4 regions of the Blautia sp. AM28-27 genome follow, and region 3 is predicted to be linked to each of the others. Evidence: predicted binding sites of a transcription regulator. Region 3 holds the regulator's gene; each other region holds the start of a gene.
The links. The regulator HrcA, encoded in region 3, represses chaperone genes, less so after heat shock. The targets are predictions, from matches to a motif close to TGTTAGCACTCNNNNNNNNNGAGTGCTAACA.
Positions count from the first base shown of each region.

Region 1: a site for HrcA is predicted at 3,091-3,121, ahead of htpG (molecular chaperone HtpG). Genes of this name have one in related genera too.
Region 2: a site for HrcA is predicted at 4,458-4,488, ahead of clpB (ATP-dependent chaperone ClpB). Genes of this name have one in related genera too.
Region 4: a site for HrcA is predicted at 2,487-2,517, ahead of DW743_RS13645 (Hsp20/alpha crystallin family protein). Genes of this name have one in related genera too.

Region 1 is NZ_QUJK01000001.1:163,824-171,625, reverse strand. Features, by position in the region: gene DW743_RS00755 (ethanolamine utilization protein EutH) at 1-58, shown strand, start outside; gene DW743_RS00750 (oleate hydratase) at 147-2,126, opposite strand; gene DW743_RS00745 (TetR-like C-terminal domain-containing protein) at 2,346-2,912, opposite strand; gene htpG (molecular chaperone HtpG) at 3,256-5,331, shown strand; gene DW743_RS00735 (Na+/H+ antiporter NhaC family protein) at 5,516-6,841, shown strand; gene DW743_RS00730 (CidA/LrgA family protein) at 7,065-7,436, shown strand; gene DW743_RS00725 (LrgB family protein) at 7,433-7,802, shown strand, end outside.
Region 2 is NZ_QUJK01000015.1:4,432-12,233, reverse strand. Features, by position in the region: gene DW743_RS14435 (GntR family transcriptional regulator) at 1-288, shown strand, start outside; gene deoC (deoxyribose-phosphate aldolase) at 285-971, shown strand; gene DW743_RS14425 (NAD(P)-dependent alcohol dehydrogenase) at 1,115-2,176, shown strand; gene DW743_RS14420 (CobW family GTP-binding protein) at 2,209-3,153, shown strand; gene DW743_RS14415 (hypothetical protein) at 3,325-4,407, shown strand; gene clpB (ATP-dependent chaperone ClpB) at 4,598-7,204, shown strand; gene DW743_RS14405 (DUF4250 domain-containing protein) at 7,201-7,374, shown strand; gene DW743_RS14400 (TIM barrel protein) at 7,581-7,802, shown strand, end outside.
Region 3 is NZ_QUJK01000009.1:67,673-75,474, reverse strand. Features, by position in the region: gene DW743_RS12250 (hypothetical protein) at 152-517, shown strand; gene DW743_RS12245 (helix-turn-helix domain-containing protein) at 595-813, opposite strand; gene hrcA (heat-inducible transcriptional repressor HrcA) at 1,098-2,156, shown strand; gene grpE (nucleotide exchange factor GrpE) at 2,206-2,817, shown strand; gene dnaK (molecular chaperone DnaK) at 2,884-4,761, shown strand; gene dnaJ (molecular chaperone DnaJ) at 4,987-6,195, shown strand; gene hisA (phosphoribosylformimino-5-aminoimidazole carboxamide ribotide isomerase) at 6,363-7,139, shown strand; gene hpf (ribosome hibernation-promoting factor, HPF/YfiA family) at 7,441-7,802, shown strand, end outside.
Region 4 is NZ_QUJK01000012.1:57,287-65,088, reverse strand. Features, by position in the region: gene DW743_RS13655 (TrlF family AAA-like ATPase) at 1-1,573, shown strand, start outside; gene DW743_RS18505 (hypothetical protein) at 1,831-2,013, shown strand; gene DW743_RS13645 (Hsp20/alpha crystallin family protein) at 2,705-3,172, shown strand; gene DW743_RS13640 (ABC transporter substrate-binding protein) at 3,436-5,025, shown strand; gene DW743_RS13635 (cation diffusion facilitator family transporter) at 5,245-6,423, shown strand; tRNA gene DW743_RS13630 (tRNA-Gln) at 6,559-6,630, shown strand; gene DW743_RS13625 (acyl-[acyl-carrier-protein] thioesterase) at 6,709-7,413, shown strand; gene DW743_RS13620 (nicotinate phosphoribosyltransferase) at 7,480-7,802, shown strand, end outside.

The DNA.
Region 1 (7,802 bases), on a different contig from region 3:
CGCTGGAGGCATCGCCGCCGTCTGTGCCGCGCTGTTTTTCACGAAGAAATCTGCTTAATTGTTTGAGAACATACATAGCAACGCAATAAGACCTGCGCCGTTTGAAAGCGCAGGTCTTATTGCATTTCTTACTTATTTTCTATTTCTTATTTCACCATATCCTCTTTGATAATTCCATGCTCTTTTAAGAGATCTCCAACTACATTTCCATCTACCAGTTTCAGCAGAGGTTTTTTCAGCAGGTTGAGCGGTCCAGGAAGCTCGATTTCCAGCGGGGATTTTCCATCCATCAGTTTCACGGAGCTGTCCAGCAGGTCGCGGATATCGTAAACGCTGCCCCATACTTCCGGCACGCCGCGGTCTACGCCGAGGAGTCCGTAAACAGCTTCCATTGCGGTACGAACGGAATACTCTGTCGTGAAGATGGTATCTCTTGGTGTCTCAGCGAACTGTCCGAGGAATGCGAAGTTGACGCAGCCATCCGGGATGACATCCGGGCGGTCGCCCTTTCTTCTTGGCATAAAGAATGCGGTGATGTACGGCATCATGGTCGGTACGCAGACAGCGCTGTTCTCTGCCAGCTCCGGAATCTGGTCAACCGGCACGCCGAGGTGGTACAGCCACTCTTCGGTGATCTCTTTACCAGTGCACTCTTTCATCGGTTTCTTCACATAGTCGCCAGGTACATCGGTGAACAGGCTGTAAACCCATACGCATACCTTATCTTTATCCTGCTCTTTGAACTGTCCCTGACGGTTGATGGTCCAGCTTAAAAGCCACTTGGAATCCTGGCAGCTTACGATACCGCCGGTAACAACCTTTCCGGTTCTCGGATCACGTTTGCAGATATTGGTGATATACGGAATGATCTTATTGTCGAGAGTGGTAATTGTTGCGGATTCCCAGTTTGTCTTTGCAATATCGGAACAGAATTTCTCCGGATGTCCAAAGGACGGATCCTGTTTTGCAATGTTTTTCCACAGGCTCCAGCAGCCGCTCGTGCGGACCTCTGCATCACCGTTCGGTGCATGGTTCTGATCGCCGTAGATCGTGCCTTCGGTGCAGCTTCCGTTGGTAACGAAGACGAGGTCATTCTCGGTGAGAACGATGCCTTTCTCGACGCCGTTTACTTTGCACTCGATGGCTTTTGCTACTTTCTTTCCATCGTTGATTTCAAAGATAACGTTGGTTACTTCGGTATTGAACTGGAAGTCTACGCCGGCATCCTCGAGGTATTTCTTCATCGGAAGAATCAGGGATTCATACTGGTTGTACTTCGTGAATTTCAGTGCGGAGAAGTCCGGCAGTCCGCCGATGTGGTGAATAAACCGCTGGAAGTACAGCTTCATCTCCAGTGCACTGTGCCAGTTTTCGAATGCGAACATCGTTCTCCAGTACAGCCAGAAGGTGGAATTGAAGACTTCATCATCGAAAACATCCTCGATCGTCTTGTCGTACAGATCCTCGTCTCTTGTCATGAAGAGTTTCATGATCTCCATGCAGCCTTTCTGGCTCAGGTTGAACTTGCCGTCGGTATGGGCATCCTCGCCGCGGTTCTTCGTTGCACGGCACAGGGAGTAGTTCGGGTCTTTTTTGTTCAGCCAGTAATACTCATCAAGAACGGATACACCAGGTGTCTCAATTGACGGGATGCTGTGGAACAGATCCCACAGGCACTCGAAGTGGTTTTCCATCTCACGGCCGCCTCTCATGATGTAGCCGCGGGTCGGATCGTAGATACCGTCGCAGGCACCGCCGGCGATGTCCATGGCTTCCAGAATGTGGATGTGATCGCCTTTCATCTGGCCGTCTCTTACAAGGAAGCACGCTGCTGCGAGGGCTGCGAGGCCGCTTCCTACGAGGTATGCGCTCTTCTCATCGACGCCTTCCGGTTTTTCCGGTCTTGCGAAGGCTTCGTAGTTTCCGTTGGTGTAATAAATGCCTTTGCTGTTTTTCTTATCTTTTCCGCGCTCGGTGTTGCGGTAATCATTCTTTGGTTCTGATGTTACAGTGGTTTTCTCCGCTGCTTTTTTTGCTTCACTCTTGTTTTTTGCCTGCAGCACTGCTGCTCCAGCTCCGATGACTGCTGCTGATGCGATTCCGAATTTTAATCCTTTTTTTGACATAGACGTTCATCCTTTCTTTTCTAAATACGACTGCCGGAATGTTTTTTCGAATTTCCGGTTCGTATAGGTTATGCTGCTTTCTTTGTTTTACAAGTTTCTATTTGTGTTGCCATTGTCTGTTGACAATTTGAATCTTACTTCATTTTTCCCCGCTTTTCCATTTACAAAACAGGGCGGATGATTAAATTTTTATCATCCGCCCTGTTTTGTAAAGTGTAACTATATTTTATTTCTTTTTTCAAAATTTCGGATGGAATTGACGACATTTCCTTCCATCGTGCGGTGCATTTTTTCCGCAATCATATGGTAATCCACTTTCATTCCGTCTTTGATCCAGTCGAGCATGACACCGGTAAAGCTATACTTATAGAAATCTGCGATAAAACTCTGATCCGCCTCGGAGATGCCGGTTCCCTTTGCTTTTTCCTGTACGACACCGTACAGCAGATCGTGCGTCAGATGAAAGAGATATGTTTCGATCTGCTCCCGGCTTACAGAGTGATAGACATTCATAATAAATGGTTTATTCTCGAGCACTGCCTCAAAAATCTGCTGCAGGCCTTCCTGCCATGTCTCATACGTTTTCTTCCCCTGCAGCGCCTGCGTCGCATCCTCCAGGCACGACCATTCGACAAGATCATAGATATCCTTAAAATGATAATAAAACGCCATCCGGCTGATGCCGCAGTCTGTCGTCAGATCGTTGATCGTAATTTTGTCCAGCGGCTTTTTCAAAAGCAGCTTTTTTAATGACGCTTCCAGCGCCGCCTTTGTCGCATTTGTCATGTATTTCCTCCATTTTTCTTTTATGTACCCTCGGAATCTTTCTGTTCGAAACGCTTCTATGCTTTTTCATTGTAGCATATCCATTCTCCAGAAACAACTGCGCAGCCCTTCTGATCAGACTTTACAAAAAGTTTAGAAAGTACCGTAATACCAGTAAATTCAATACTTTCCGTCGTTCTGTTAGCACTCTTTTTTCTCGAGTGCTAATTTTCCCTTGACTTTTCCCTGTGCCAGTATTACTATAACTATCAGAGCAGTAAAAAAGCTGCAGACATCTAAAAAAGCATGATATCCCCGCTTTGCTGGATCAAAATATTTTTATAAGAAAAGGAGTGTGTTTCTCATGAGTGCGAAACATGGAAATCTTTCAATCAACAGCGACAATATTTTCCCGATTATCAAAAAATGGATGTATTCCGACCACGATATCTTCGTCCGCGAGCTCGTTTCCAACGGCTGCGATGCCATCACCAAACTGAAAAAACTCGACGGCATGGGCGAATATACTCTGCCGGATGACTACAAAGCAGCCATTCAGGTGATTGTAAACCCGGATGAGAAAACCTTAAAATTCATCGATAACGGTATCGGTATGACCGCAGACGAAGTCGAAGAATATATTACCCAGATCGCCTTCTCCGGCGCTACCGAATTCCTGGAGAAATACAAAGACAAAACGAATTCAGATCAGATGATCGGCCACTTCGGTCTTGGTTTCTACTCTGCTTTCATGGTAGCAGATGAAGTTCACATCGATTCTCTTTCCTATAAAGAAGGATCCACCCCGGTACACTGGACCTGTGACGGAAGCACCGAGTACGATATGTCCGAGGGCAGCAAGACAACTGTTGGTACCGAAATCACTCTGTTCCTGAACGAGGACTGCCTGGAATTCGCAAACGAATACCGTGTCCGCGAAGTTCTGGAAAAATACTGCTCCTTCATGCCGGTTGAAATTTTCCTGTCCAAAGCAAATGCGCCGCAGGAATACGAGACCATCGATGAAAGCGAATTAAAAGATGACGACGTTGTCGTAGAGCACATCCACGAGGACGCAAAATACGAAGAGAAAGAAAAAGAAGACGGAACGAAAGAGCAGGTTGAAGTTTCCCCGGCCAAAGAGAAAGTAAAAATCAACAAACGCCCGGTTTCCATCAGTGATATCCACCCGCTGTGGACCAAACATCCAAACGAGTGCAGCGATGAGGATTATAAAGAATTCTACCGCAAAGTCTTCAACGACTACCGCGAGCCGCTGTTCTGGATCCACCTGAACATGGACTATCCGTTCAACCTCAAAGGTATCCTCTACTTCCCGCGTATCAACACCGAGTACGATTCCATCGAGGGAACCATCAAGCTGTACAACAACCAGGTATTTATTGCCGACAACATCAAAGAAGTCATTCCGGAATACCTGATGCTCTTAAAAGGCGTCATCGACTGCCCGGATCTGCCGCTGAACGTATCCCGAAGCGCACTGCAGAACGACGGATTTGTCAAGAAGATCTCCGAGTACATCTCCAAGAAATTCGCTGACAAGCTCTCCGGCATGTGCAAAACCGACCGTGAGAATTACGAGAAATACTGGGATGATATCAACCCATTCATCAAATACGGATGCATCAAGGACGAGAAATTCTCCAAGAAGATGATGGACTATATTCTGTTCAAGAACATCGACGGAAAATATCTGACTCTTGAGGACTGCATCAACGAGAATAAGAAAGAAGAAGCTCCTGCAGAGAACACCGAAGAGAAGGCTGAAACTACGGAGAATACCGAAAATACGGAAAACGCTGACGAGAAGAAAGAGCCGGAAAAAACGACTGTTTACTACGTCACCGACGAAGTTCAGCAGAGCCAGTACATCAACATGTTCCGCAGTCAGGGCATGGATGCTGTCATCCTGAAACACAACATCGACTCCGCTTTCATCACCCATGCAGAGCGTTGCAACGAGCATGTAACTTTCCAGCGCATCGATGCAGATCTGACCAACGATATGAAAGACGAGTCCGGTGAGGATCTGACCGACGCTACAAATACTCTGACCGATCTCTTCCGCAAAGTCCTCGACAAGAAAGATCTGACCGTCAAAGTTGAGAACCTGAAAGACGAAAATGTATCCTCCATGGTAACGCTTTCCGAGGAGAGCCGCCGGATGCAGGATATGATGAAGATGTACGGCATGACCGGCATGGATCCGTCCATGTTCGGCGGACAGGAAACCCTGATCCTGAATGCAAAACATCCGCTCGTTCAGTACATTCTGAAGAATGGCGAGAACGACAACACATCCCTGTTCTGCGAGCAGCTGTATGATCTGGCAATGATCAGCCACAAACCGCTCTCTCCGGACGAGATGACAAAGTTCGTAAGCAGAAGCAATCAGATTATGATGCTCCTTGCAAAATGATAAAGCACAGGCACAGCAAAACGCACCTCTTATAAAACACGCCGGATTTCTGGAATTTACCAGATGTCCGGCGTGTTTTTTCCTGCTTTTTTACTTTACGATTTCTGATCCAGATGATAGAATAATTCTATTCGCCCTATTGAAAAATAAGGAAAATCACACGAAAGGTCTGGTATTTATTTCTATGAAAAAAGGAAAGCCATCCGCCCTGCTCCCGATCGCCGTTTTTCTGGTGTTTTATCTGGGGCTCGGCATTTATTCCGAGTATATTTTAAAAATTCCGATGGGCTTCTACAACATCCCCATCGTCGTCGCGTTTCTGGCAGCGATCCTCGTCGCCTGTCTGCAGAACCGCAGTGTCCCGTTTGAAGAAAAGCTCGCCCTCATGGGACAGGGCATCGGGGACAAAAACATCATCACAATGCTGCTGATCTTCCTCGCCGCAGGCACGTTTGTCGGCGTTGTCGGAAGGAGCAGTGCAGAGAGCGTTGCCTATTTCATGCTCTCCTGGATTCCGGCAAAGTATGCCGTCGCTGTGCTCTTTGTCGTTGCCTGCTTCGTCTCCACGGCCATGGGAACCTCCGTCGGAACGATCACGCTTCTCGTGCCGATCGCCGCTGCTGTTGCCGAGACCTCCGGCTTTTCGCTGGCGCTCTGCGTCGCCTCCGTCATGGGCGGATCCATGTTCGGCGACAACCTCTCCTTCATCTCCGACACGACAATCGCCGCCTGCAACGGACAGGGCTGCGAGATGAAAGACAAGTTCCGCGAAAACTTCTGGATCGCTCTCCCGGCTGCTCTTGCCGCGCTGGCGCTGATCCTTGTAATCTCCTTCCGACAGGCGCCGGGCACACCGATCGTCCACGAATACCATCTGCTGCAGATGGTTCCGTACCTGCTCGTGCTGATCGGCGGCATCGCGGGCATTCAGGTGTTTGTCGTACTCCTTATCGGTATTGCTTCCGGTGCCGTTATCATGCTCGGTACGGGACAGACGACGCTCTGGGATATGCTCTCCAGCATGGGAAGCGGCACTTCGGGTATGTTTGAGACATGTATGGTTGCGATTCTTGTCGCTGCGATGTGCGCGCTGATTCGGGAAAACGGCGGCTTTACTGTCCTGCTTCGTGCCATTCACAAAATCTTCCGCGGAAAAAAGGGCGGCCAGCTCGGTGTCGGCATTCTCGTCGTGCTGCTCGACATTGCGACCGCAAACAACACCGTCGCGATCGTCATGGCAAACCCGATCGCAAAGCAGATGTCCGAGGACTACGGCATCACCCCACGGAAAACGGCATCGCTCCTCGATACCTTCTCCTGCATCTCACAGGGCATCCTGCCGTACGGCGCACAGATGCTCGTGGCGATTTCCGCGGTGCATGAACTGGGATATGAGCTCTCCGCCTTTGAAATCATGGCAAACCTCTTCTATCCGGGCATGCTGCTTGTCAGTTCGCTGATCTTTATCTTCGTTCTGCCGGATCGGAAAAATGCCGAAAGCAATGCTTAAAAAGTTCCGTATCGGATCAACTCAAAAAATTATGTTAAAATGCCCACCGATTTCACTTTTTCGTTTGATCGGCGGGCATTTTTTTGCTTTTTTTGGCAAAAATCGCCAAAATTGCAGTAACATTTACGGTTGAAATTCTTTTATGCGGGTAGTATAATCGGGGTCGTGACATTGAGAAGGAGTGATGTTATGTGGGTTATGGGGAGAAAGGACAACAGAAAAAGTGAAATTATTAAGACAGTTCCTTGTAATTATGGCGGTTTCGTTCGTCGGAGAAATCCTGCACGCCGTGCTGCCGCTTCCGATTCCGGCAAGTATCTACGGTCTTGTGCTGATGCTGGCGCTTCTGATGACGGGGGCATTAAAACTTGATGCCGTCGAGGACGCAGGCAAGTTTATGATTGAGATCATGCCGGTCATGTTCATTCCGGCGGGCGTCGGCCTGATGGAATCCTGGGGTGAATTAAAAGCCGTTCTCGTTCCGGTTCTCGTGATTACGCTCGTCAGCACCATCGTCGTTATGGTTGTGTCCGGACGCGTGACACAGGCGGTCATCCGGCTGGAAAAGAAACACAAAGGAGGGGACGCAAAATGACAAATATGTTCTGTGAATCTGCATTTTTCGGCGTTGTCATCAGCCTTCTGGCGTATGAGCTCGGCATGCTGTTAAAGAAAAAATTTGGGCTTCCGATTTTCAATCCGCTGCTGATTTCCATTGCAGTCGTCATTGTATTCCTTGCTGTTTTCGATATCGATTATCAGAATTATAATGACGGTGCAAAATACTTGAGCTATCTGCTGACTCCTGCAACGGTCTGCCTTGCGATTCCGCTGTATGAGCAGATGGAGGCATTGAAAAAGAATATCAAAGCCATCCTCGCCGGTATTCTCTCCGGCGTGCTGACGAGCCTTACCGTGGTTCTCGCGCTGGCGCTGATCTTCAATCTGAATCATAAAATGT
Region 2 (7,802 bases), on a different contig from region 3:
GAATATGCGAAAGTCCCTGGCATCGAGGCGTATGAGAATCAGTTTGTAGCGCTGTATCAGTTTCTGGAGGAGAAATTCGGCTTGCAGATTGATGAGACACGAGACAGAATTTCAGCGAAATCCGCGACCTTTATGGAAGCCCAGGTTCTGAAAACGGAGCCGAAGGATGCGCTTCTTGTGGTGCACAGAGTCACCTACTGGCAGAACCGGCCGGTGAGCATTGACCACGTGCGGATCATCGGAAGCAAGTACGAGGTGGAGATTTCGGGAAAAGGACGGAGTAAATGAGCGATGAGACAGAAGAACAGAAGAAACTGATGCGGCAGATTGATATCAGCTGTGTACAGGCATTTCATACAATGGATGAAATTGATGCGATGGTGGAGCTGGCAAAGAAATATCGTCTGGCTGCTGTGTTTACCTTGCCGGCGTTCAGCGCCCATGTGGCAGAACGGCTGCAGGACACCAGAGAAATCCATGCGGGAGGCGTGGTAAGCTTTCCGGGCGGCGGAGATACGACCGGACAGAAGAAGCGGCAGGCAAAAGAACTGTGGGAGGCTGGCTGCCGGGAAATCGACATGGTGATGAATCTTACGGCATTCAGAAGCCACGAATTTTCTTATGTAAAAGAAGAACTTCTGGCCATCCGGGAGCAGGTGCCTTCGGCGATTTTTAAGGTGATCATCGAGGCACCGCAGCTGACGGAGCAGGAAATCTGCCAGGCAGTGGATCTGTGTGTGGAAGGCCGTGCGGATTATGTAAAGACGAGCACCGGATGGTATCCCGGCTGTCCTTCCACCGTGGAGCAGGTTCGAATCATGAGCCGTGAAGCCGCCGGTCGCATTCAGATCAAGGCCGCCGGTGGAATCCGCAGTCTGGAAACTATACAGGAAATGCAGAAAGCCGGCTGTAGCCGTTTCGGTATGGGAATGCGGTCGGTACAGAATTTGATAAAAAGTATCTATAAGTAATCTATTGTGCAAAAGCTATAAAAAAGTCACGGAATATTCTACGATATTCCGTGACTTTTCTGTTGAATTAGTAACCTATTAGTGATATATTCGAATCATAGGAATCGATAAATCATTAACAATCTGAAAGGAGAGCAAAAGATATGAAAGGTTATGCAATGCTGAAAATCGGTGAATCCGGATGGATCGAGAAAGAACGCCCGAAATGCGGGCCGATGGATGCCATTTGCCGTCCACTGGCAGTTGCCATCTGCACATCAGATGTCCACACTTTATGGGAAGGGGCCATCGGTGACCGTCATAACATGATTCTGGGCCATGAGTGCTGTGCAGAGGTTGTGGAAGTCGGAGAGCTCGTAAAAGATTTCAAACCGGGAGACCGGGTTCTTGTGCCGGCCATCACTCCGGACTGGAATTCTCTGGAAGCACAGGCTGGTTATTCCATGCACTCCGGCGGAATGCTGGCAGGCTGGAAATTCTCCAACTTCAAAGATGGTGTCTTTTCTGAATTCTTTCATGTAAATGATGCCGATGGAAACCTTGCGCTGCTTCCGAAAAACATCAATGTTGTCGACGCGTGCATGCTTTCCGATATGGTGCCGACCGGATTCCACGGCGTAGAGCTTGCCGATGTACAGTTTGGTGATACAGTTCTTGTCATCGGAATCGGACCAGTTGGTCTGATGTCGGTAGCCGGAACGAATATGCGCGGCGCATCGAGAATCATTGCTGTCGGAACGAGACCGGTCTGCGTAGAAGCGGCAAAAAAATACGGCGCAACGGATTTTGTCAGCTACAAGAACGGACCGATTTTCCAGCAGGTACTTGATATGACAGATGGAAAAGGTGTTGATAAAGTAGTCATCGCCGGCGGTGGTGTAGAAACCTTTGCAGAAGCAGTAAAATGCCTGAAACCGGGCGGAAAGATCGGAAATGTAAACTATCTTGGATCCGGTGACAACATTGATATTCCGCGTGTAGAGTGGGGCGTTGGAATGGGTCACAAACAGATTAACGGAGGCCTGATGCCTGGCGGAAGACTCCGCATGGAAAAACTGGGAGCTCTTGTTTCGGCAGGCAAGCTGGATGTCAGCCCGCTGTCCACACATGTGTTTGATGGATGGGATCATCTGGAAGAAGCACTGTTCCTCATGAGAGATAAACCGAAGGATTTAATCAAACCAGTCGTTAAATTGGCTGACTGATGATTTGAAAATTTGACTGAAAAAGGAAACGTATGAAAATATTGATCGTATCCGGCTTTTTGGGCGCGGGAAAAACAACATTTATCAAACGGCTGGCCAGGAACGTCGATCAGCGGTTTGCCATACTGGAAAATGAATATGGAGCCGCAGGAATCGACGGCGCACGTCTTGGCCAGAACCGGCAAGGAACGCAGAAAAATGTATGGGAAATGACAGAGCAGTGCATCTGCTGCATCGGGAAAAAGGATTTTGCAGCATCCGTGCTGACCATTGCCAATGTGGTAGGCCCGGAATACCTGATCGTAGAACCGACAGGCGTCGGAAGTCTCGCCCGGATTATAGAAAATCTGCGTCAGATCGAGTACGAGAGAATTCAGCTTCTCTCGCCGGTCACTATTGTGGATGTTTACAGTTACCGCCGCTATATGGCGGAATATCCCGAGCTGTATCAGGATCAGATCCGAAGCGCGGATACGATCATTGTTTCCAAAACAGAAGCATGCCAGGCGGAAGAAAAACAGCGCATCCAGAAATTTCTGCAGGAAATTAACCCGCAGGCAAAAATCATCACGGATTATGCATCCACGATGACACGGGAAGATTACCAGAGCCTGCTGCTGGGCGGCCGATATGAGAAAGAAGTACAGGATACGCAGAGCGGCGAAAAGATGCCGGAGACCTTCTCCTTCGAAAATATCCGAATGGAGGCACCGGAAACCCTGTGGTGTTTTCTGGAACAGATCATTCGCGGAGCGTTTGGAAATATCATCCGTGCAAAAGGACAGTTCGCAGCCGGAGACCAGTTTCTCCAATTTGATGTCGCCGATCACCGCTACAGCATCACCGGCACAGAACAGAAAAACGCCGGCCAGGCTGTGTTTATCGGAAACGATATGAACGAAGATGCGATCCGGCAGTATTTTAAGAAATGCGCCGGAAACCAGAAAATGAAATATGCTGCCCGTCATGTATCATAAAGTAAATAGGAAAAAGAGATTGCGGAGTCCTGCCAAAACAGGGTTTCGCAATTTTGGTTTTTACAGAAAGATTCAACTGAAAAACGAAGGATAGGCAAAAACGAAAAATTACGCTAAAATAAACATACAAGTATTTCAAATAAAACAAAAGAAAAATCAGGGGGATCTGATATGGAGGAACAGAAAAGAAGACGGGAAAGAAAATCAGCGGCATACTGGTTGAGCAAAAGCTCGATTTTATATCCGATCTGTATCTTGTATGTGATGTATGTGAAACAGGTTGAGGTATATATTACAGAATGTTCCGTCCATATTTCGTCGGGGACAATGCTTTTTGCCTATGCGCTGTGCCTGATTTTGTGGCTGGCCTCACCCATTCGAAGCTACTGCGCAGATGGAACTGCAAATGAAGTTTTATTCTATACATTTCCGCCGAGCATACTGATGCTGTTTTTATTTGCCCAATATTCACTGAAAATTGTGTTGTTTCTTGCAGTGCTGGATGGGATATTTCTTGTTACGGTTTTAAGAGATTTACATAGAAAAAAACGAAAATATTCTCCGAAAAAATTCTGGAGATTAAAAAGAAGTGACTTAAACGCATTTCTGTTTGTTTCAGTATGCGTGAGTATGGTACCGACTTGTATGATGATATATTGGAAGCTTGAGTCTCCGTCCGGAGTGGCAGAACTTTACGAACGAAAAAAGGACTATAATCTCGTCCAGAATCAGGAGAACATTTTTCAGGAAAATAAAGAATTTCTGCTGAGCTTAAAGGAGAGCGAATGGAGGCAAAAAACACTGGAAGAAAGAACAATTGCAGCGCAGAAGATGGTACGGCTTGAAACAGAACGACTTGGAATTCCCGAAATTCCGCTGTATGTGAAAGAGACAGGATCATCGAATTGCGTTGCATTATATAATAATGAAGAGAACGAAATATGGTATGCTCCAGAGCATTTAACATCTCAGACAGCAGAAGAATTTTTTACGGGAATTTGCGAAGAATGTTATCATGGAATGGAGTATTATCTGCTGGAACGAATGGACTGGAATTCGGAAATGGCGAATACTGCTTATTTTGAAGAAATGAGGAAGTGGAAACTAAATGATAATCGCTACATATCTGGACGCGACGAGGGCGATTCGTTTGAAGCATATCAATCACAGCCGCTGGAAGCATCTGCCAAAAAGTATGCCAGTTCCGAAACAGAGGCACTGATTCATTTTATTGCTGTGTACGGCGATGAATAAAAATCTTTTAGGGGGGGAGGGAGAAAAGGAGCGTCGGGAAAAATAAAAAAAATTAGCACTCACCTCTTGACAGTGCTAATAACTAGTGTTATAGTACGACTAGAACAAAGAAAGAAAAGAAAATTCACATCAACGCTCTTTTTGTTCGGAGCGAATGTTAGCACCCAAATAGATAAGGAGGAAGCCGATTATGAATATTAGTAAATTCACACAAAAATCGCTGCAGGCTGTACAGGACCTGGAAAAGACCGCATACGATTTCGGCAACCAGGAAATAGAGCAGGAGCATCTGTTGTATAACCTCCTGCATCAGGACGACAGCCTGATTCTGAAAATGATCGAAAAGATGGAAATCAACAAAGATCATTTTCTGAACCGTGTCGAGACGGCACTGAACGACCGCGTCAAAGTATCCGGCGGTCAGCCGTATATCGGTCAGTATCTGAATAAAGCACTGGTAAATGCTGAGGATGAGGCGAAAGCCATGGGAGACGAGTATGTTTCCGTAGAACACCTCTTCCTGGCAATGCTGAAAAACCCAAGCCCGTCCATGAAAAAACTGTTTCAGGAGTACGGCATCACAAGAGAACGTTTCCTGCAGGCATTAAGCACCGTGCGCGGAAACCAGAGAGTTACCACCGACAACCCGGAGGCGACATACGACACCCTGGAAAAATATGGCCAGGATATCGTAGAAAAAGCCAGAAACCAGAAAATGGACCCGGTTATCGGCCGTGATACCGAAATTCGGAACGTTGTCCGTATCCTGTCCCGTAAGACAAAAAACAATCCGGTTCTGATCGGTGAGCCTGGTGTTGGTAAAACCGCAGTCGTAGAAGGCCTGGCCCAGCGAATCGCCAACGGCGATGTACCGGAGAGCCTGAAAGATAAAACCATTTTCTCCCTCGATATGGGAGCCTTGGTAGCCGGTGCAAAATACCGCGGCGAATTCGAGGAGCGTCTGAAAGCCGTTCTGGAGGAAGTCAGAAAGAGCGACGGAAAAATCATTCTGTTCATCGATGAGCTGCACCTGATCGTCGGCGCCGGAAAGACCGACGGCGCGATGGATGCCGGAAACATGCTGAAACCTATGCTGGCACGAGGCGAACTGCACTGCATCGGTGCCACAACGCTGGATGAGTACCGCCAGTACATCGAAAAAGATGCCGCCCTGGAGCGCCGTTTCCAGCCGGTTCAGGTTGATGAGCCGACCGTAGAGGATACGATTTCCATCCTGCGTGGCTTAAAAGAGCGCTACGAAGTTTACCACGGCGTAAAAATCACCGACGGTGCCCTCGTTGCAGCCGCAACCCTTTCGAACCGTTACATCAGCGACCGTTTCCTGCCAGATAAAGCAATCGACCTGGTCGACGAGGCATGCGCTCTGATCAAGACAGAACTGGATTCCATGCCGGCCGAGCTGGATGAGCAGCGCCGTAAGATTCTGCAGATGCAGATCGAGGAAGCTGCACTGAAAAAAGAGACCGACAATCTGAGCCGCGAGCGTTTGGAAACACTGCAGAAAGAGCTGGCTGAGTTAAAGGATACCTTCAATTCTGCAAAGGCACAGTGGGAAAATGAAAAGAGTTCCGTTGAGAAACTGTCCAAACTGCGTGAGCAGATCGAGGACATGAACCGCCAGATCCAGAAAGCAAAGAATGATTACGATCTGAACCGCGCCGCTGAACTGCAGTACGGTGAACTCCCGAAATTACAGCAGATGCTGGAAGCAGAAGAGAAAAAAGTTAAAAATGAAGATCTCTCCCTGGTACACGAGAGTGTAACGGATGAAGAGATTGCCAGAATTGTCTCCCGCTGGACCGGAATCCCGGTTGCAAAACTGACCGAAGGCGAGAGAACTAAGATCCTCGGCCTGGAAGATGAACTTCACACGAGAGTTATCGGCCAGAATGAGGCAGTCACCAAGGTTTCGGATGCAATCATCCGTTCCAAAGCCGGAATCAAGGATCCGACAAAACCGATCGGTTCGTTCCTGTTCCTTGGACCTACCGGTGTCGGTAAAACAGAGCTTGCGAAAACGTTGGCAGAAAAGCTGTTTGATGATGAGAACAACATGGTTCGAATCGATATGAGTGAATACATGGAGAAATACTCCGTCTCCCGTCTGATCGGAGCGCCTCCGGGATATGTAGGCTACGAGGAGGGCGGCCAGCTGACCGAGGCAGTGCGCAGAAAACCATATTCTGTTGTTCTGTTCGATGAGATCGAGAAAGCGCATCCGGACGTCTTCAACGTTCTGCTGCAGGTACTCGATGACGGCCGTATCACCGACTCCCAGGGCCGTACCGTAGACTTTAAAAATACGATCCTGATCATGACCTCCAATATCGGATCCCAGTATCTGCTGGACGGCATTCAGGACGACGGCAGCATCTCCGAAGAGGCGAGAAACCTGGTCATGCAGGATCTGCGTGCACACTTCCGTCCGGAGTTCCTGAACCGTCTGGATGAAACAATTATGTTCAAACCATTGACAAAAGACAACATTGGTCATATCGTAGATCTGTTGCTGAAAGGACTGAACAAACGTCTGGCAGACCAGGAGCTTACCGTCGAACTGAGCCCGGCTGCAAAACAGTTTGTCATCGAGGGCGGCTACGACCCTGTTTACGGCGCCCGTCCATTGAAACGTTTCGTACAGAAAGAGGTAGAAACCAGCACCGCAAAACTGATCCTTGGCGGTCAGGTCAGCGAGGGCGATACGATCCTTCTGGATGTGGAAAACGGCGGCCTGAAAGCAATGATCAAACCAGGTGTGGAGGTAGTAGACGAATGATGCCGAAAGATCCCGTAATGCTGCTGAGCTATGTCAATACGCAATTAAGAGATTTTTACCCGTCGCTCGCAGAATTCTGCGCGGCCATGCAGACAGAGGAATCCGATCTGCGGGAAAAACTGGCGCTCATCGACTATGAGTACGATGAGAAAACGAACCAGTTTGTATAAGAATAACCAGGCCCTGAAAAAAATGGCGGAAAAAGGCGTTCCGTATGTGGAAAAAACACATACGGGGCGCCTTTTTTACGCAAAGCGTGTTTCTTATAACTGACAGGAAAAATCATATCTATAATAGAAGAAATGTGGTAAAATGGAGGAAAAGAAAATCCGCTGAAAATGGGGAAACAGCGGATCTGGAGAAGGAGGAAACCAATATGTATTTTGGTGTACAGATGTATGGGGTATCCAAAGAATGGAAACAGGATCCCGAAGGATTTTTAAAGAAAATCTATGAGGCAGGCTACCGCCAGATCGAGCCGTGTCTCGGATTCCGTGTTGATGCCAGGGACTACGGTTTCTGGATCCCGGAGGATCTGGAGCAGGCAATGCCGCTGCTTGCAAAATACCACATTGAGGTTCATGCGGTCCACATTTTC
Region 3 (7,802 bases):
TTCAAACCCATACTACCAAACGGTTGGATGGACAAAGTTAAATCAGATCATATGGTCGCAAATTGGAGAATAGGGCGGGAGAGAGAAACGGCGGGTGAAGACAGCCTGTGCAGAAAACAGAAAAATATGTACGGCAGAAATGGGGGAACGAATGGGAAAAGCAGAAAGAATAGAAATAGAAGATTTTGTCCAGAATATAGTGGAACGGATGGAGACGCCGGAAGCGTTTGAAAAAATGATCAGCCGGGAGGAAGAATGCGAAGCGCAGGGGCAGGAGAGCCGTCTGAGGGATGTGCTGAAGAAAGAATGGCCGGTGGACGAAAAGGGAGAGCGCATCTATCAGATCACTAATATATATGAAGAAAAAGCAGAAGAACTCCTCATTGTAGAACTGTATACCGGCATCCACCTGGAAAACGGAGTCCCGTGCGGGCATTTTACGCTGTATCTCTGCGGGGAGCCGGACGGATGGAAACTCAGCGAAACGCGGATGATGGAATATCTGCAGAATCTGTAAACGAAAAAGCAAAACAGGGAGGACAGGGAAAAGAAAAACTGTCCTCCTGCTTTTGCTGCGGCGGAGACACCGGAAAGTCAGGATCCATACGGCCGCTTCTCATCGCTGATGCCGACCAGATAATCCAGACTGACCTGATACAGCTCCGCCAGACGGATGGCAATGGAGATCGGCAGCTGCCGGACGCCTTTTTCATATCGGGTATACACATCGCGGTTGCAGCCGAGATAGTCGGCAACCTGGCGGATCGTCAGATCGTGGTCCGTGCGCAGATCCTCCAGTCTCTGATATTTCATGATTCATCACCTCTGAGAAAATGCTACTAAATGGTCGTATCGAAATGGCAGAATCCTACCATACGGCTATAGCGCCTTTGAAACAGTAGAATGCAATAAAAAAGAAAAGTCAGATTCCTTTTCAGAAAGAAAACGGTTTATACTTTTTTCACAATTTCTTCATAGAAAAACCGGGAAAAGGTGTTGACAAACAAAAGGCAGAGTGCTATCTTAAGAGCATAGATGTTAGCACTCCACTGAAACGAGTGCTAACAGGACTATACAACAGGAAGGAGCTTATCTTAGTGGATACAGAATTGGATGAAAGAAAAAGAAAAATATTAAAAGCGATCATCCAGACGTATCTGGAAACGGGCGAGCCGGTCGGCTCAAGAACGATTTCCAAATACACGGATTTGAATTTAAGCTCCGCCACAATCCGGAATGAAATGTCCGATCTGGAAGAGATGGGTTACATCTTACAGCCCCACACTTCCGCAGGACGCATTCCTTCCGATAAAGGCTACCGCCTCTATGTAGATGAGCTGATGCGGGAAAAAGAACAGGAAGTTGCAGACATCAAAAACATGGTCATTGAAAAAACAGACCGAATGGAAAAAGTTCTGCAGCAGGTTGTCAAAGTCCTCGCTTCATCTACCAACTATGCAACGTTGATTACAGGACCGGAATATCACAGAAATAAAGTGAAATTCATCCAGCTCTCAAAAGTCAATGAAGAGCAGCTCCTGGCCGTCATCGTCGTAGAAGGCAACCTGGTGAAAAACCAGATGATCGACCTCGACGAGACCATCAACGATGAACAGATATTAAAGCTGAACCTGCTTCTGAACACACAGCTCAATGGCCTGACCATTGAAGAAATCAATCTTGGCATGATCAAGAAGATGAAAGAGCAGGCAGGCATCCACTCCGGCATCATCAGCAAAGTGGTCGATACCGTAGCGGAAGCCATCGCAGTCAGCGAAGAAGATGTGCCGGTGTACACCAGCGGCGCAACCAACATTTTCAAGTACCCTGAGCTTTCCGACAGCAGCAAAGCCAGCCAGCTGATTTCCACATTCGAGGAACGGCAGAAACTGGTCGATATGATCAAAGGAGCTGCCGAGGAGCAGGACGGAGAGGAAAATACCGGTATTCAGGTATACATCGGAAATGAATCTTCGATGGAACCCTTACGGGACTGCAGCGTGGTCACCACCACATACGATATGGGAAACGGTATGCGCGGAACAATCGGTATCGTGGGACCAAAGCGGATGGATTACGAAAATGTGGTAGATAACCTGAAAACATTAAAAGTTCAACTGGACGCCGTCTTCAAAAAGCCGGACACAGGTGAGTAGAAAGGTGGAATGATCAGTGAGCGAAGAAAATAGAAAGAAAGAGGAAACCATGGAAGAACCTACACGCGAGATGGAAAAAGAAACCGGAGCAGAGACCGATCTGCCGGAAACCGAACCGGCTGCGGAGCAGGAAGAAGCAAAGAAAGCAGCAGAGGCAAAAGAAGCGGAAGCTGCAGAAGAAACTGCTGAGGATGGCAAAGAACGAAAGTTCTTCAAAAAGAAAAAAGATAAAAAAGATGAGAAAATCGAAGAGCTGACTGACCGCCTGACCCGTCAGATGGCAGAGTTCGATAACTTCCGCAAACGCACCGAAAAAGAAAAAGCAAATATGTATGCCATTGGAGCAAAAGACATCATCGAGAAGATTCTTCCGGTTGTTGACAGCTTCGAGCGCGGACTTGCAACGGTGGAAAACCCGGAGGAAGATCCGTTCGCAGACGGCATGAATAAAGTATACAAACAGTTTACCACAGCACTCGATGAACTCGGTGTAACCGTGATCGAGGCCGTTGGAAAGGAATTCGATCCGAACCTGCACAACGCAGTGATGCATGTGGAGGATGAGGAAGCCGGCGAGAACATCGTCGTAGAAGAGTTCCTGAAGGGCTACATGTACAAAGGTTCCGTAGTCCGTCACAGTATGGTCAAGGTGGCTAACTAAGCCTTGAAGATAAATAAATAGAAATTAAACCATTTTTTAGCATAATTCATTGAGGAGGAAACAACAATGGGCAAAATTATTGGTATTGACTTAGGAACAACAAACAGCTGTGTAGCCGTTATGGAAGGTGGAAAACCAACCGTTATCGCAAACGCAGAGGGTGAAAGAACAACTCCATCTATCGTAGCATTCACAAAAACAGGTGACCGTCTGGTCGGCGAGCCGGCAAAACGTCAGGCTGTAACAAACGCAGACAGAACCATCCGTTCTATCAAACGTGAGATGGGTACTGACTATAAAGTAGACATCGAAGGAAAGAAATACTCTCCGCAGGAGATCTCCGCTATGATTCTTCAGAAACTGAAAGGTGATGCAGAGAACTACCTTGGTGAGAAAGTAACAGAAGCAGTTATCACAGTTCCGGCTTACTTCAATGACGCACAGCGTCAGGCAACCAAAGATGCCGGTAAAATCGCAGGTCTTGATGTAAAACGTATCATCAACGAGCCTACCGCAGCAGCTCTGGCATACGGACTGGACAACGAAAATGAGCAGAAGATCATGGTATACGACCTTGGCGGCGGTACTTTCGATGTTTCCATCATCGAGATCGGTGACGGCGTTATCGAAGTTCTTTCCACAGCAGGAAACAACCGTCTGGGCGGCGATGACTTCGACCAGAAAGTAACAGATTATATCCTTGCTGAGTTCAAGAAACAGGAAGGCGTAGATCTTTCCAATGATAAAATGGCTCTGCAGAGAATCAGAGAAGCAGCAGAGAAAGCAAAGAAAGAGCTTTCCAGCGCAACTACAACCAACATCAACCTGCCGTTCATCACTGCAACCGCAGATGGCCCGAAACATCTCGATATGAACCTGACAAAGGCTAAATTCGATGAGCTGACCCACGACCTGGTAGAGAAAACCGCAGAGCCGGTACAGAGAGCACTTTCTGATGCAGGCCTTCAGGCATCCGAGCTTTCCAAAGTCCTTCTGGTAGGCGGATCTACCCGTATCCCGGCTGTACAGGATAAAGTAAGACAGCTGACCGGACACGAGCCGAGCAAGAGCCTGAACCCGGATGAGTGCGTAGCACTTGGTGCTTCCGTACAGGGTGGTAAACTTGCAGGAGACGCCGGCGCAGGCGATATCCTTCTTCTGGATGTAACTCCGCTGTCTCTGTCCATCGAGACCATGGGAGGTATTGCAACTCGTCTGATCGAGCGTAACACCACAATCCCGACCAAGAAGAGCCAGATCTTCTCAACAGCAGCAGATAACCAGACAGCAGTAGATATCAACGTAGTACAGGGTGAGCGTCAGTTCGCGAAAGACAACAAATCCCTCGGCCAGTTCCGTCTGGATGGAATTCCGCCAGCAAGAAGAGGCGTTCCGCAGATCGAGGTTACCTTTGATATCGATGCCAACGGTATCGTAAATGTATCTGCAAAAGACCTTGGAACAGGAAAAGAGCAGCACATCACCATCACCGCAGGCTCTAACATGTCCGACAGCGAGATCGACAAAGCAGTCAAAGAAGCTGCTGAGTTCGAGGCTCAGGATAAGAAACGAAAAGAAGCAATCGACGCAAGAAACGATGCAGACTCCATGGTATTCCAGACCGAGAAAGCAATCGAGGAAGTCGGCGACAAGCTTGATGCAAACGACAAAACAGCAGTAGAAGCTGACCTGAACGCACTGAAAGATCTCATTGCAAAATGCAATCCGGAAGAAATGACCGATGCACAGGTAGCTGATCTGAAAGCAGCTCAGGAAAAACTGATGACAAGCGCTCAGAAACTGTTTGCAAAACTGTATGAGCAGCAGGGCGGAGCAGCAGGCGCTGGTGCCGGAACAGCAGGTGCAGGCCCGGATATGGGAAATGCAGGAGCAGCAGGCGGCCATGACGACGATGTCGTAGACGCTGACTACAAAGAGGTTTAATTTTCGGCATGTCACACTCCGTGAAAATACCGACTGTGAGTTGAAACAATAAGTAAATAAACGCAAAAAGCCCTGTGAGGCGAATGTTTGCAGGGGACGGAAAATACATTCCGCCCCCTGTATTTATGCTGGTATTGCTTTCGGAAAAGTGCTATACTGGAGCGTGCGGAAAAACATTTCTGCAAAGATGAAATTTGTGGAACAGAAATGAAAAGGTGAACATAAATGGCAGAAAAAAGAGATTATTACGAGGTCCTCGGCGTAGACCGCGGAGCGGACGATGCAACATTAAAAAAAGCATACCGTAAACTGGCCAAGAAATACCATCCGGATATGAACCCGGGCGACAAAGAGGCCGAGGCAAAATTTAAAGAGGCGACAGAAGCCTATGGCGTGCTGAGTGATCCGGACAAACGGCGTCAGTACGATCAGTTTGGCCACGCTGCATTTGAAAACGGCGGTGGCGGCGCAGGAGCCGGCGGATTCGGCGGCTTCGACTTTGGCGGCGGAGATATGGGTGATATCTTCGGCGATATTTTCGGCGACCTGTTCGGTGGCGGCGGAAGCAGAAGAAGAGCAAACAATGGACCTATGAAGGGAGCAAACCTCCGCGCTGTTGTCCACATTACGTTTGAGGAAGCTGTTTTCGGATGCCAGAAAGAGCTCGAGATCAACCTGAAGGATACCTGTACAACGTGCCACGGAACCGGCGCAAAACCAGGAACTTCACCGGAGACATGCTCCAAATGTAACGGAACTGGTCAGATTACGTACACACAGCAGACCATGTTCGGTTCTGTGAGAAACGTGACGACCTGTCCGGATTGTAACGGAACCGGAAAGATCATTCGCGATAAATGTACCGCATGCCACGGCACGGGCTATACATCCAGCAGAAAACGCATTCAGGTCAACATTCCGGCTGGAATCGACGATGGACAGAGCATCCGGATCCGTGAAAAAGGTGAGCCGGGTGTAAACGGCGGACCGAGAGGAGATCTGCTTGTCGAGGTTCAGGTAACCCGTCATCCGATCTTCCAGAGACAGGATATGAACATTTTCTCCACTGCACCGATTACGTTTGCCCAGGCAGCACTCGGCGGTGATGTGAAGATCAGCACCGTTGACGGGGACGTTCTCTACACTGTAAAACCGGGAACCCAGACCGATACGAAGATCCGTCTGAAGGGAAAAGGTGTTCCGTCCCTTCGCAACAGCAATGTGCGCGGTGATCACTACGTAACACTCGTAGTCCAGACTCCGACGAAACTGAATGAGAAAGCAAAAGAGGCCCTCCGCGCCTTCGACGAAGCCTGCGGAAACCGCCCGGCAGCAGAAGAAAAAGCAGCCGACGGCGAAACTGCAGAGCAGCCGAAGAAGAAAAAAGGCTTTATGGATAAAGTGAAAGAGGCCTTTGAGGACATCGATAAATAAAGAACGGTGGCAAGCCGGAAAAGAAAGAAGAATCTGTGGAAAAAGCAGGTTCTTCTTTCTTTTCTATGAAAGAACCATGAAAATTTGGTGAATTTATACACAGAATGGTCGGATTTTGATATAATGTGGAAAACTTAAGGGGAGAGAAAAGAAAGGAAACGGGGAAAATGAGATTTCGACCATGTATTGATATTCATAACGGAAAAGTAAAACAGATTGTCGGGGGATCGCTGAAAGATCAGGGAAATCAGGCGAGCGAGAATTTTGTCTCGGAGCAGGATGCGTCGTACTATGCGCAGCTGTACGAAGAGCAGGGCATTACGGGCGGCCATGTGATTCTGCTGAACAAGGAAGGTACCGAGTTTTACGAGGAAACGAAGCGCCAGGCATTGCTGGCACTCTCGACGTACCCGGGCGGCCTGCAGGTGGGAGGCGGCATTGATGCGGAGAATGCGTGCGAGTTTCTGACAGCGGGGGCAAGCCATGTGATTGTGACTTCGTATGTGTTCCGCGACGGCCATGTGTTCTATGAAAATCTGGACAAGCTGGTGACGACGGTAGGAAAGCAGCGGCTGACACTGGATTTAAGCTGCCGGAAGCGGGACGGAAAATACTATATCGTGACGGACCGCTGGCAGAAGTTCACGGACGAAGAAGTGACAGAGGAACTGCTGCATCACCTGTCAGAATACTGTGATGAGTTCCTGATCCATGCCGTGGATGTCGAGGGAAAGGCTTCCGGCATTGAGACGGAGCTGGTGGAACTGCTTGCGAAGATGAAAGATTTTCCGGTGACGTACGCCGGCGGCGTGGGAAGTTTTGAAGACCTGGAGCTGCTCAAAAAACTGGGAAACAACCACGTCGATGTGACAATTGGCAGTGCACTGGATCTGTTCGGCGGCAAAATGAAGTTTGAAGACGTGCTGGCAGTATGCCGCCGGTAAGCGGAAACGGACGTTCACCCGCGCCATTCGCAAAACCGCGCTTTCAGCGCTCTCCGCTGCTGCGCAGCTCCTTTTTGCTCATAACCAGGCGCTCCCTTTGTATCTTATTCTTGACAGATTTTCATGCGAGCATGAAATCTGTCAAAAATAAGATACAAGTGAACTGTAACAGAAAAAACTCTAAAATATTCATGAATTTTCTAAATACTATTGCAAATAGAGACAACTATTGCTATAATTAGAGTTACTTACAGGGGAAGTGAAGAACCTGTAAAATTTGAGAGCAAAGGGGTTGGGCATAATGAAAATTACCATCAGCGGAAAAAATATTGACGTGACAGAGGGATTAAAAGCCGCGGTCAACGAAAAACTTGGCAAACTGGAGAAATATTTTACGCCTGACACAAATGTCATTGTAACCTTAAGCGTAGAGAAAGAAAGACAGAAAATTGAGGTTACCATTCCGGTAAAAGGAAATATCATCCGTTCCGAGCAGGTAAGCAACGATATGTACGTATCCATCGATCTGGTAGAGGAAGTCATCGAACGCCAGCTTCGCAAATACAAAAACAAAATTGCCGACAAACAGCAGGAAGCAGGAAACTTCCAGAAAGAATATCTGGAGCATGACTATCTGGAGGACGAAGACATCCAGATCATCCG
Region 4 (7,802 bases), on a different contig from region 3:
TGTTGATAAACATGGCAAACATTATATTGTTAGTCGCATATACGGAGAACAGAGTAATGTTATAGATGAAAATGGACTTGACTTAAATATACAACCGTCAAGCTTGTTTGATGGAATTCAATATTTTGGGCAAAAAGATCTATCAAATAGTGCTGATCATGAAAATGGTCTTCTTGAGAAATTGGTTGGTGGAAAAATAGGGAAAAGTGCAGAAATAACATCTTGTGTGAAGGAGTTGACAACATCGGTTTCTCAATTATTAGATGCGAATAAAATTCCAGAGCAGATTGAGGAATGCAAAATTAAAGAATCTGAAGTTGAGCATAAAATGTCTATTTACAAGGAAAAAGGCGTTGCAGAAAAATTAAAAAAACAAACTGGATATACAACAGATAAAGCAAAGTTGGATTCTGTAAAAGGACGAATTGATTCAGCAGTACGAGAATTAAAAAAGTGTTATGATAATAATAAAGATGTGACTTTAGGCTTGCAGGGCGTGGAAAGTGTTTATAATTCTGATATTATAAAGAAGGCAAGTGATATTTTAAGTGCAATTGGAAATGAAATTTTAAAAATTGGAGAGGCCGTCACGCAGATAGAAAGTAATTCGTTAGAATTTGCAGATGTAGTGGAAATGTTATCGAAAAAAATAGATGGATTATCTGATGAATTTGCTGAAATAAAAAGAGAAATCAAAGATGATACGTTAGATATTGATGGATTTGTCAAAATGACAGAAGAGCTGGAAAAATATAAAGAGAATTTAAAGCAACTAAATGAACGAGCTAAATCCAAAAAACAAATAGAAAGTGCATTCAAGAAAGCAATGCGTGAAAGAAATGATATATTATTAGAACAATTCAATGCATATAAACTTGAAATTCAGAAAATTAATGAATCACAAAATGAATTAAAAATCACTATTGATTTTAAAGGTGACAGAGATAATTTTAAATCACAGATGAAGACTGATTTTAGGGGGTCAGGTATTTCTGAAATAAAATATCAATACTTATGTGACACGTTTAGAGATTATGTGGAGCTTATAGAAGACTGGATATTATGTGATGGTATGAAAATCAAGGAAATTATTTCATCCTCAGAATATACAAAGCTTGATAAAAAATTGCAAGATCAGTATGCGGATCTTCTGAAGAATCAGGTTTCCAATAATGTTGAAATATATTATCATGACAAATTATTACGACACCATTCAATAGGGCAGCGTGCGTCAGCTCTTATATTGTTTATACTCATGCAGTCTGATAATGATATTATTCTTATAGATCAGCCAGAAGATGATTTGGATAATAAAATTATTTACGATGAAGTAATTACAGCAATTGCGAAAAAGAAACAAGATATACAATTTATTTTTGCTACACACAATGCTAACATTCCAGTTCTGGGTGATGCTGAAAGAATTTTTGTGGTTGAGTATCAAGATACAACGATTGATATATCGCAAGGGAATATTGACCTGAAATCTACACATAAGCAAATTGTAGATATTATGGAAGGCGGAGAGGAAGCATTTGATAAAAGGCAATTAATTTATACGTCATGGAAATAGATTGCATAGATGATCAGATTAAAAAATCAAGAACAAACAAATATGTATATTCCATATTGGGCATGATTTAAGTTTCGCTAAGTTTCACTTATATAGGTGTCTGAGGAAAATTTAATAGAAAAACATGAAAAAAGCACTGAAAACCGTGTGATCGGGAGATCCATGTAGGTGGACAGCTTGTATATTATGAAGGTGAAGAAGGATATTGTTTCCATGATTCAGAAACCAAAATAGATGCAGAAATCAGGGACATTCCTATGACACAGATGGTATATGATGCGTTCCGTAAACAGAGAGAGCTGAACCTGATGCTTGGTTTGCAGAGTAATGTGGAGATCGGTGGACGTAGTGGATTCATTTTCAATACAAAGCATGGACGTCCGATTATGCCGGCGGGAGTGAACAGTTTTCTGAAAAACATTGTTAATGCCTATAATTAAGAAAGAAAGCAAACTGGCAGAAGAAGAGAAGCGAGAGCCAGAGCTGATGCCTCCTATTTCATCGCATACCCTTCGTCATACGGGATGTACCAGACTGGGTGAGAATAATGTCAATCCCAAAGTTATGCAGTATGTGATGGGGTGCTGGATGTCCGGGGGACATCCGTTTAGCACCGACCGTAGCGGAGCGAAGAACATTCAGATGCACAGATCACAATGAATGTCTACAATCATATTGCAAAGAAGTCTCACGTGGAGAATGAGATGTCTAAAATAAATCTGCCGAAAACTGTACCTGCTGTGGTATAAACCATAAGCCGTTGTCGTAAAATGTGCTAAGAAAATTAGACGAATATATTTTTCCAAAGATTTGTGGTAAAAATGTGGTCAAATCAAGAAAATAGAGTGCGAAAGCAAGTGAAAAATCCCTGTGAAGCCCGTAAAATCAAGGCTTCACAAATTTTTCACAAAATAATTAGCACTCACCTCTTGACAGTGCTAATAATAAGTGTTATATTACAGCTAGAACAAAGGAAGAGGGATACAAAGAGAGGAAAAGAAGAAAACCTCCGGTATCCGGAAGCCTTTCCGTTCCAAAGAAACAGGTAAACAAAAAGATCCGGTGAAAAGAAAAACCGGAGAAAAAGCATGGATCAGGTTCCATGAGAAGAATAAGAAGGAGCGATGACTTATGTTAATGCCTAGTATTTTTGGAGAAAATTTATTTGATGACTTTTTCAACGATTTTCCGTTCTATGATTATGACAAAGAGATGAAGAATACAGAAAAGAAACTGTATGGCCGCAAAGCCAGCCATGTGATGAAAACAGATATTCGCGAGCTGAATAATGGCTACGAGGTAGTGGTTGACCTTCCGGGCTTCACAAAAGATGAAGTTCAGGCCACACTGGAAAATGGTTATCTGACCATCAGTGCAGAGAAAGGTCTTGACAAAGACGAGAAAGAAAAAGAGAGCGGCCGCTACATCCGTAAAGAGCGTTACGCAGGTGCATGCAGTAGAAGCTTCTATGTAGGTGAGGATATTACCGAAGAGGATATCAAGGCTGAATTTAAACACGGTCTGCTGAAACTCTTCGTACCGAAGAAGGAAGCAAAACCGGCTGTGGAGCAGAAAAAGACAATCTCCATTGAAGGATAAAAGAAAAAAAGCAAAAGCGTTTGCCGCCCGGGAATGTTAAAATTCCCGGGCGGCAAAATTTTTATCTTTTTCCGGCGAAAAGAAACCGAGCCGGGGCGTGCGGGAAAAAAGGTGCGAGGATAAAACGGCAGGGATGGATGCGCGCGATTTCCGGATTCGGAAAATAAATTGTATACAATAATGTACTTGCTATTTGGGAACAGGTCGGATACAATAGGCGTGACAATTACAAAATGAGAGAACTCGTATCAAAAGGAGAAATCATGAAGAAAAGAAGAAGCGTACTTGCGCTGCTTTTAGTTGCAGCTCTTACTGTTGTACTTGGCGGATGCCAGGATGGCAAGGATGGGAAAGCAGATTCTTCCGATACCACAAGTTCTCAGGTATCAACGGAATCAACCCCGACAGGGGAACCTGTTATGGGAGGTTCCATCACGGTAGGAATTCCTCAGGACATTGAGGATAGTCTTGACCCACACAAATCTGTTGCGGCAGGAACGAAAGAAATCCTATTCAATATTTATGAGGGCCTTGTAAAGCCCGATGAAGAAGGAAATCTGAACGATGCGGTGGCAGAGAGCCATTCGATCTCGGAGAATGGAAAGGTTTATACCTTCAAGCTCCGGAATGGTGTCAAGTTCCACGATGGAACGACCGTCACTGCAGAGGATGTAAAATATTCAATCGAACGCTGTGCGGGTATCAACGGAGACGGAACGCCTCTGGTAGAGGCATTTTCCAATGTAGACAAGGTTGAAATTCCGGACGAGAGCACGATCGACATCTATTTAAAAGAGGCAGACACCGAGTTTCTTGCCTATCTGACGGTGGCGATTGTACCTGAGCATGTGGAAGATCTGGAAGCAGATCCAGTCGGAACAGGCCCGTTCCACTATGTATCACGGTCCCCGCAGGAAAACATTGTCCTTGAAAAATTCAGCGATTACTGGGATACGGAAAATCAGGCGTATCTGGACAAGGTAACATTTCGAATTGTCAAGGACAGCAATGCAGTCGTAACAAACCTGAAATCCGGTACACTGGACATGTATGCACGTCTCAGTTCCACACAGACAGCGCAGCTTGCCGAAGATTCCGATTTTACGATTTATGACGGCGGTATGAACCTGGTACAGGCGCTGTATCTGAACAATGCCGTGGAACCGTTCAACAATGTGAAGGTGCGCCAGGCGCTCTGCTATGCGGCAAACCGTCAGGAAGTGCTGGATATGATTGCGGACGGAAAAGGAACGATCATCGGAAGCAGCATGTTCCCGGCATTTGGAAAATATTATGTGCCGGAACTGTCAGAGCGATATAATCAGGATATTGAGAAGGCAAAAGAACTGTTAAAAGAAGCCGGATACCCAGATGGATTTGAGCTTACGATTACAGTGCCAAACAATTATCAGCAGCATATCGATACAGCCCAGGTTCTGGTAGAGCAGCTTAAAGCGATCGGTGTTACTGCCAAAATTCAGCAGGTCGAGTGGGACAGCTGGCTGTCGGATGTATATGCAGACCGGAATTTCCAGTCCACGGTTGTCGGCGTTGATGCGGCCTATCTGACCGGACGCGCACTCCTGGAACGGTTTACCTCAACATCATCCAAGAACTTTATCAACTACAGCAACGAAGAGTATGATAAACTGTATCAGCAGGTTAAGACCAGCACGGATGAAGAGGAGCAGGTTGAGCTTTACAAAAAAATGGAAACACTGCTCTGTGACGATGCGGCAAACCTGTATATCGAGGATATGGCATGCGAGGTTGCTCTTCGGAGCGATTTTGCGGGCTATCGGTTCTATCCGCTGTATGTGCAGGATATGGCTAAAATTTATAAAGTAAAATAAAAATCAAATTATAGGGGACTCGAAAGGCAGAGGGAAAAGAAAAACTCTCATTCAATTGTCAAATGCTGCCGGAAGAGTCCCCTGTAATTATTAGTAGAAATCCCGAAAATATGTTAGGCTTGACTTTTTTTCCGACACTGCCTACTATAGAAAAAGACAGAGAAAACGTAAGGGCTCCGCGGCAATGCAGGAGGCCTTTTTTTAAAAGAAGGGGGAACCATGACAGATTTTCTGGTAAGACGTTTTGTAAAAGATTATGAGAAAACCGACAACGCGGATGTGCGCACGAGCTACGGCATTTTGTCAAGTATCGTGGGAATCTGCTGCAACATTCTGCTGTTTACGGCAAAGCTGCTGATCGGTGCCGGAATGAACTCTCTGGCGATCATGGCGGATGCGTTCAATAACCTTTCCGATGCGGCATCGTCTGTGATCAGCTTTGTTGGTGTCAAGATGGCAAACAAGCCGGCCGACAAAGAGCATCCGTTCGGGCATGGACGGATCGAGTATATTGCAGCGCTGATCGTTTCGTTTCTGGTTATTGAAGTCGGCTTTACGTTTTTAAAGAGCTCTCTGGAGAAAATCCGCAATCCGGAAGAGATCACATTTCAGATGGTTCCGTTTTTGATTCTGGTGCTCTCGGTTGGTGTAAAGCTGTGGATGGCGCTTTTCAACCGAAAACTGGGAAACCGCATTCAGTCGAAGGTGATGCTGGCAACGTCGGCGGATTCCATGGGTGACGTGATCACGACGAGCGCAACGATCGCTTCTACATTGATCTGCCATTTCCTTTCGGTTAATATCGACGCAATCGCAGGACTTGTTGTGGCGGTACTCGTTATGTGGTCCGGTATTTCCATTGTAAAAGATACATTGGAACCGCTGATCGGGCAGGGCGCGGATCCGGATCTGTATGCACGGATCATGAAAGAGGTTGCTTCCTATGAAGGAATTGTAGGAACCCATGATCTGATTGTCCACAACTACGGGCCTGGCAGAAGTATGGCATCGATCCATGCGGAGGTGCCGCGAGATGTCGATATCGAGGTATCGCATGATATTATCGATCGCATTGAACATGAGGTCGGTGAAAAATTGGGGATTCTGCTGGTCATCCACATGGATCCGGTGGAGATCCACGATGCGACGGTTCTTGCGACAAAGGAGAAGGTAAGAAACGTAATTTCCATTCTCGATCCGGAGCTTTCCTTCCACGATTTCCGTATGATCAACGGGGCGGAGAAAAAGAAGCTGATTTTTGATCTTGAAATCCCGTATTCTTATAAGAAGAAAGACTGTGATCGCGTGATCGGGCAGATCGGGGCGCTGATGAAGGAAATGGATGAGAAGTATGAATGTGTCGTCAACATCGACAAAAAATACGTGGCGGGAGAGTGACAACGGCCGGGTTGAGCCGTCAAATCCCTTCCAAAATGTTCCAAAAGTCAGTTTTTTGAAAAAAATAAAAAAATTTCAAAAAAGGTGTTGACTTTTCTCTTGCGATAGTGTATTATACATTTTGTCGCAAGGCAATGGGCTATCGCCAAACGGTAAGGCAACGGACTCTGACTCCGTCAGTTCCTGGTTCGAATCCAGGTAGCCCAGCTCATTGAAAGGTCTCAGGTCTCGTACCTGAGGCCTTTTTCGATGCTCAAAAACAAATACAGCAGGAGGAACGAAACGATGAAGTATTCCTTTACGAGCAGAATCCGCTACAGCGAAATCGGTGAGGACGGAAATCTCACTCTGCCGGGGCTGATCAATTACTTTCAGGACTGCAGTACCTTCCAGTCGGAAGCGATCGGCGAGGGCGTTGCGGAGCTCAAAAAACGAGGCTGCGCCTGGGTGCTGTCCGCGTGGCAGATTCATGTGCGCCGCTATCCATCCCTCGGTGAAGCGGTAAAAATCACTACATGGGCGAGCGGCTTCAAAGGATTTCTTGGCATGCGTAACTTCACGATGGAAACAGAAGACGGCGAAATGCTCGCCTGTGCCAACTCCATCTGGTCTTACGTCAATATGGAAACGGGTCATCCCGTCCGTGCACCGAAAGAGACGACAGACGCCTATGGCATTGACGATCCGATCGACGAGGATTTCGGCGAGCGCAAAGTGAAAATGCCGGAAGCAGATTTCATCGGCGAACCGTTCCCGGTGCGGCCGCACAACCTCGATACGAACCACCACGTCAACAACGCACAGTTCATTTCCCTTGCCGGTGAATGCCTTCCGAAGAACTTCACCGTGCGCCGGATGCGCGCCGAATACAAACAGCAGGCGCACCTCGGCGATGTCCTGCATCCGTTGCGCGCTGAGACGGAAAACGGCTGTTTTATCTCGCTGAACGATGAAAAAGGACAGCCATACGTAGTTGTGGAATTTCAATGATTGTGGTACAATCGGAAAGAATAAGATACGAACGTAATAAACACAATGAGGAAAGGGGAATTTGCCATGAGAGCGCAGAACCTTACACTGTTAACCGATTTATATGAACTTACCATGATGCAGGGCTACTACGAGAACCCGTCCGATCAGATCGTGGTATTTGATGCATTTTACAGAAAGAATCCATGTGGCGGCGCATACGCCGTATGTGCAGGACTTGAGCAGGTAATCGAGTATGTCCGCGATCTTCACTTTTCACCGGATGACATCGACTATCTCCGTTCCCTCCATATTTTCAACGATGATTTCCTGGAGTATTTAAGAGGCTTCCATTTCACCGGAGATATCTATGCGATCCCGGAAGGAACCGTCGTATTCCCAAGAGAGCC